2 regions of the Intrasporangium calvum DSM 43043 genome follow, and region 2 is predicted to be linked to the other one. Evidence: riboswitches for the same ligand, from Rfam matches in the RefSeq annotation. Region 2 holds a riboswitch; the other holds the start of a gene.
What was found. Region 2 has a riboswitch for glycine ahead of gcvP (aminomethyl-transferring glycine dehydrogenase). Riboswitches for the same ligand answer to the same signal wherever they lie in the genome.
Positions count from the first base shown of each region.

Region 1 (3,402 bases), 1.9 Mb from region 2:
CCGGACGATCGCCCAGGCCACCCCGAGGACGACGAACCAGACGGGCGTCACGAGCAGGGCGCGCAGCGTGTCGGCCTGCTGGGTGAGCGCCCACAGGAGGAAGCCGAAGAAGCCGAACACGACCCAGACCATGACGACCCCGCCGGGCAGCTTGAAGGCGGAACGGGCATGCCGCTCCGGGTGCTTGCGCCGGTAGGCCAGATAGGAGATGAGGATCATCGACCAGACGAACATGAAGAGCAGCGCCGAGATCGTCGTGACGACGGTGAACGCCTCCATGATCGACGTGCCGGCGTAGAGCAGCGCGACGCCGCCGAGGAGGAAGACGCAGGAGAAGAACAGGGCGCTCGCGGGCACCTTGCGCTTGGTGAGCCGGCGGAGCCGGGACGGGGCATCGCCCTCGAGGGCCAGCCCGTAGATCATCCGCGACGTCGAGTACATCCCCGAGTTGGCCGAGGACGCGGCCGACGTCAGCACGACGAAGTTGATGAGGGAGGCGGCGATCCCGAGGCCGGCCAGGCTGAACATGCCCACGAAGGGGGACTTGTCGGCCACGATCTCACGCCACGGGGTGACCGCCATGATGACGACGAGCGCTCCGACGTAGAAGAGCATGATCCGGATCGGGATCGAGTTGATCGCCTTCGGCAGCGTCCGCTCCGGGCTCTTCGTCTCGGCGGCCGTGGTGCCGACGAGCTCGAGACCGACGAACGCGAAGACCGCGATCTGGAAGCCCGCGACGAAGCCCATGACACCGGTGGGGAACATCCCGCCGTCGTTCCACAGGTTGGTGAACGAGGCCTCGGCTCCGTTCGGCGCGGTGAACGAGTTGAACACCATGACGATGCCGACGACGATGAGCGTCACGATCGCGACGATCTTCACGAGCGCGAACCAGAACTCGGTCTCGCCGAACGCCTTGACCGTCGGCAGGTTGAGGCTGAGCAGCAGGACGATCGCGGAGACCGCCGGGATCCAGAGCGGCAGGTCCGCCCACCAGTACCGCACGTAGCCGGCGATCGCGACGATGTCGGCGATCCCGGTGACGATCCAGCAGAACCAGTAGGTCCAGCCGGTGAAGAAGCCGGCCCACGGCCCGAGGAGGTCCGCGGCGAAGTCGGTGAACGACTTGTAGTTGAGGTTGGAGAGGAGCAGCTCACCCATCGCCCGCATGACGAAGAAGAGCATGAAGCCGATGATCATGTAGACGAAGATCACCGACGGGCCGGCGAGCGAGATCGTCTTGCCGGAGCCCATGAAGAGCCCCGTGCCGATGGCGCCGCCGATGGCGATGAGCTGGATGTGGCGGTTCGACAGGGAGCGCGCCAGGTGCGGGCTCTCCGCGCTGGTCGCCTCGGCCGCCCGAGCCTCGGGGGTCGGAGGTGCGGGGGGAGGCGCGATCAGGGTGTCAGCGCCGTTGCTGAGTTGAGGCATGGTCCGGTCCGTTCCGGCAGGGGATGAGTGGTCCCTCCCCGCTCTGTGTTCGGACCTGAGAGATTCGCGGAGTCATCCGCTTGCACCGTCGGTGTCCGGGCGTGGCGCCCGGCAGCTTTCCAGAGTTGCCCAGCCGGTGGCGGTACGGGGGCCTGAGAGATTCCAGGGGAGGACTTGCTCCTTCGGCGCCCGAACGTCCTCGTTGAGGACGACGGGACTCTCCCGCCACAGCTCGATGGCATTTTCAATTAGATGGTGCGCCGGACGGTAGACCTGACGTCGGGACGGCACAAGCCCCCGGTCCAGATGTCGGATGTCTTGCTGAACCGCTGTTCACCATCAGGTGGTCACGCATTGACGGGGAGCCCCGCGGCACCTACCGTGATCGCGACAAACTCCATATCCGCCATTCGAATCGCAGCGGGAGAGTTCGCGACCAGCCAGTCGCGGCGCCGAAGGAGCAACTTCTCCCCAGAATCTCTCAGGCCCCCATGACCGTTGCGATGAGGCGAACTCTGGAAAGCAGGACCGCGTCCTGCACCCACGGTGCAAGCCGGCTGAGAGGCCGGTGAAGCTCTCAGGTCCAATGACAGAGCGGGGAGGTGACCATCCAGTCGCGCTCTGACGCGCGCACCGACCAGGGAGCCTCCCGCAATGACGCACCATTCTCCGCTGTCGCACACCCCCGCCGCCTCCCAGCTGCCGGCTCTGCCGCAGTCTGGTTCCACCTCAGTGGATTTCCACTCGCGGCACATCGGCTTCTCGGCCGATGACCAGGCCAAGATGCTGGCCGAGCTCGGCTACGAGTCGCTCGAGTCGCTCGTCGACCGGGCCGTCCCCAAGGGGGTGCGCAACCCCGCGGCGCTCTCCCTCCCACAACCCCTGTCCGAGGCGGAGGTGCAGGCCGAGCTGCGCGCCATCTCGGAGGAGAACGACTCGGCCGAGGCGATGCTCGGCCTGGGCTACTACGGCACCGTCACGCCGGCCGTGATCCGGCGCAACGTCGTCGAGAGCCCGGCCTGGTACACCGCCTACACGCCGTACCAGCCGGAGATCAGCCAGGGCCGCCTGGAGGCCCTGATCAACTTCCAGACCATGGTGGCGGATCTCACAGGGCTGACGACGTCGAACGCCTCCCTCCTCGATGAGGGGACCGCTGTCGCCGAGGCCATGACGGTCATGCGTCGCACGAGCAAGGTCAAGGCCGAGCGGATCGTCGTCGACGCCGACCTCTTCCCCCAGAGCATCGCGGTGCTGCGGACCCGGTGTGCGGCGATCGGTGTCGAGGTCCACGTCGCCGACCTCGCCGACGGGCTGCCCGAGGAGGACTTCTTCGGCGTCGTCGTCCAGTATCCCGGCGCCTCCGGGGTGGTTCGGGACCACGCCGCTCTCACGGCCGCGGCCCACGAGCGCGGTGCTCTCGTCGCCGTGTCCGCGGACCTGCTCGCCCTCACCCTCCTCGCCGCGCCCGGCGACTGGGGCGCCGACATCGCGGTCGGCTCGACCCAGCGGTTCGGCGTCCCGATGGGCTACGGCGGCCCGCACGCCGGCTACATGGCGGTTCGGGACGGACTCGAGCGCTCCATCCCCGGCCGCCTCGTCGGCGTGAGCGTCGACTCCGCCGGCCGCCCGGCGTACCGGCTCGCGCTCCAGACCCGCGAGCAGCACATCCGCCGGGACAAGGCGACGTCGAACATCTGCACCGCGCAGGTCCTGCTCGCCGTCGTCGCCTCGATGTACGCCGTCTACCACGGCCCCGAGGGCCTGCGTGCGATCGCCTCCGGGGTGCACCGTCAGGCGGTGGCCCTCGGCGACGCGCTCCGCGGCGCCGGGGTCGAGGTCGTCCACGACGACTACTTCGACACCGTGCTGACCAAGGTCCCGGGCCGGGCGGCCGAGATCGTCGCCGCTGCCGCTGCACGAGGGGTCCACCTGCGCGAGGTGGACGCCGACCACGTCGGGATCTCC
Region 1 covers NC_014830.1:3,961,893-3,965,294, reverse strand. The annotation lists gene cycA (D-serine/D-alanine/glycine transporter) at 1-1,434, opposite strand, end outside; glycine riboswitch at 1,565-1,669, opposite strand; glycine riboswitch at 1,846-1,942, shown strand; glycine riboswitch at 1,943-2,037, shown strand; gene gcvP (aminomethyl-transferring glycine dehydrogenase) at 2,089-3,402, shown strand, end outside.
Region 1: another riboswitch for glycine. It lies ahead of gcvP (aminomethyl-transferring glycine dehydrogenase); the one in region 2 lies ahead of gcvP (aminomethyl-transferring glycine dehydrogenase).

Region 2 (3,402 bases):
ACTTCCCCGACGTCACCTCGTCCAAGGTGCGGTTCCTCGAGACCCAGGGTCTCGTCGCACCGGAACGCACGCCGGCCGGCTACCGAGTCTTCCGCCCCGAGGATGTCGACCGCCTGCGCTACATCCTCGCCGCGCAGCGGGACCGTTTCTGGCCCCTCAAGGTCATTCGCGAGGCTCTCGATGCCCTCGACCGTGGTCTGGCCGACCCAGGCACGGAGTCCGTTCGGCCGCAGCCCGACCTCCCCACGCCGGATCCTGTCGGTCCCGAACCGGCGGCGTTCCGCCCCCGCGCCCGAGTGCGGCTCACCGGTCCTGAGCTGCGGCAGGCGAGCGGCATCGACAAGCCCATGTTCGCTGCGCTCGAGAGCTTCGGCCTGCTGCGCGCCGACCGCACCGGCCACTTCACCGCCGAAGCGGTCTCCGTCGCCGTCGCGGCCCGAAGGCTGGCCGAGCACGGGCTCGAACCTCGACACCTCCGACCCTTCCGGACCGCCGCGGACCGGGAGATCGGCCTCGTCGACCAGGTCCTGGCCACCCGACGGGGGAGCGGGTCGAAGGAGGAGCGGACCGCGGAGATCCTCTCGGCCTGCGTGGCCCTGCACGTCGCCCTGGTGCGCTCCGGCCTCGAGCGCTGACCCCGGGGGGTCCGCACCTCACCGGCTGCCCGCACCGCCCTCGTCCGCCGCCCCGGGCCGGACGACCCACCCGCGAACCCGGCCCGGTGACAGGGTCGCCGGGCCGCGCTAGAGGTACGGTGGAGTGGTGAGAGAGGTCGACGTCCTGGGCGTCCGCGTGGAGATGCCGACGAACCAGCCGATCGTGCTGCTGCGAGAGCGGGACGGTGGTCGGTACCTGCCGATCTGGATCGGGGCACCGGAGGCGGCGGCCATCACCTACGCGCAGCAGGGAGTGGTCCCCCCACGGCCCCTGACGCACGACCTGATGCGCGACCTCCTCGCGGTTCTCGGGCACCAGCTCACCGAGGTGCGGATCGTCGCTCTCAAGGACTCCGTCTTCCACGCCGCCCTCATCATCGACGGCACGACGGAGATCAGCTCACGAGCCTCTGACGCCATCGCGCTGGCCCTGCGGACCGGGTCGAAGGTCCTGGTCGATCCGAGCATTCTCGACGAGGCCGCGATCGTGGTCTCCTCTGATGAGGACGACGAGGTCGAGCGGTTCAAGGAGTTCCTCGACCATGTCTCCGCAGAGGACTTCGAGCACCCCGGTGAGCCCGGGCCGGCCCAGGAGCCCTGATCGTCGCCGCGGGGTCCGGTACGACACGGCGCCGTTCGGGACCCCGGTGATTGACGGTGCCCGGTCGTGGTCCTACCGTCGAAGTGAACAACGTGCCTGTAGTTACCTGGATGTCGTCTGCTCGACGCCCGGACCCGAACGAGAGGAACTCGCATGGCCGCCATCGAGGATGCCGCCCCGGCGAGCCGGCGGCCACCGTTCCCCTCGCAGGGGATGCTCTTCTCCGACGACCTCCCGGACCTGACCGAGGACGCCGGCTATCGCGGGCCCACGGCTTGTCGCGCGGCCGGGATCACCTACCGTCAGCTCGACTACTGGGCCCGGACCGGGCTGGTCGAGCCGTCCGTGCGCGGAGCCACGGGTTCTGGGACCCAGCGTCTCTACGGTTTCCGCGACATCCTCGTGCTGAAGGTGGTCAAACGACTCCTCGACACCGGGGTCTCGCTGCACCAGATCCGCGTGGCGATCGAGCACCTGCGCGAGCGGGGTGTGGAGGACCTCGCCCAGATCACCCTGATGAGTGATGGCGCCTCCGTGTACGAGTGCACCTCCGCCGACGAGGTCATCGACCTCGTGCAGGGCGGGCAGGGAGTCTTCGGCATCGCCGTGGGTCGGGTCTGGCGTGAGGTCGAGGGCGAGCTGGCCCAGCTCCCGAGTGAGCGCGCGGAGGACTCGGAGCCGTCGGACCACCCCGACGACGAGCTGACCGCCCGGCGGCAGGCGCGCCGCATCTCCTGAGGCGCTCACTCATCCGGTGAGCGGCTGGTAGGTTTGCCGTGCCGTCCAACCCACATGGGAGAGACCGGGTCGACGTGAGGCGCTTGTCGCCTGACCTCGGCTCGGCGCCGAAGGGGCAACATCCCCGGAACCTCTCAGGCACCCGGACCATGTGGCGAGGCACCCTGGAGGACGTGGGCACTGCCGCCGACGCCGACAGACGGGGAGCGTGTGTCATCCGCTCGTCCCGTCAGGAGCCCCGATGTCTTCCCAGTCCCCAGCCACGCTCGACACCCCCTTCGCCGATTTCGTGGGCCGGCACGTCGGTCCCCGCGCCGACGACATCGAGCAGATGCTGGGCATCGTCGGTCAACCCAGCCTCGACGCCATGTGCGACCGGGCCATCCCGGGAGCCATCAGGTCGACCGAGGCGCTCCGGGTCGACGCCGCCGACAGCGAGTCCGCGGTCATCGAGGAGCTGCGCGGCTTCGCCGCCCGCAACACCGTGCTCACCTCCCTCATCGGCCTCGGCTACTACGGCACCGTCACGCCCCCCGTCGTGCGCCGCAACGTCCTCGAGAACCCGGCGTGGTACACCGCCTACACGCCCTACCAGCCTGAGATCTCCCAGGGTCGACTCGAGGCCCTGCTCAACTTCCAGACGGTCGTCAGCGACCTGACCGGCCTCGACATCGCCGGATCCTCCCTGCTCGACGAGGCGACCGCGGCCGCGGAGGCGATGTCCCTCATGCACCGGGCCTCCCGTGCCGCGGACGGCGTGGTCGTCGTCGACGAGCGGGTCTTCCCGCAGACCATCGCCGTGATGCACACCCGAGCCTCCGCCATCGGACTTCCGCTCGTCGTCGCCGATCTGCGAGGGGTCCGTTCGGCCGAGGACCTGGGCGCTGCCGCTGACGGCGCCACCGTGGTCGGGGTCGTCGTGCAGTATCCCGACGCGACCGGGGCCGTGCTCGACTGGCGCGCTCTTGCCGAGGCCGCCGACGCTGCCGGGGCGCTCGTCACCGCCTGCGCGGACCTGCTCGCCCTCACCCTCGTCGTGCCGCCGGGCGAGTGGGGCGCCGACATCGCAGTCGGCAGCGCCCAACGGCTCGGCGTGCCGATGGGCTTCGGCGGCCCGCACGCCGGCTACATGTCGGTTCACCAGGGCCTCGAGCGCCAGCTGCCCGGGCGTCTCGTCGGCGTGTCGGTCGACGCGCACGGCAAGCCGGCCTACCGCCTCGCGCTGCAGACCCGCGAGCAGCACATCCGTCGGGAGAAGGCCACCTCCAACATCTGCACCGCCCAGGTGCTCCTCGCCGTCATGGCCTCGATGTACGCGGTCTGGCACGGTCCCGAGGGCCTGACCGGCATCGCCCAGCGGATCCAGTCGCACACCGCTCGCCTCCGTGCGGCTCTCCGGGCCGGCGG
Region 2 covers NC_014830.1:2,046,913-2,050,314, reverse strand. The annotation lists gene ftsR (transcriptional regulator FtsR) at 1-635, shown strand, start outside; gene INTCA_RS09205 (bifunctional nuclease family protein) at 763-1,257, shown strand; gene INTCA_RS09200 (MerR family transcriptional regulator) at 1,411-1,995, shown strand; glycine riboswitch at 2,041-2,155, shown strand; gene gcvP (aminomethyl-transferring glycine dehydrogenase) at 2,237-3,402, shown strand, end outside.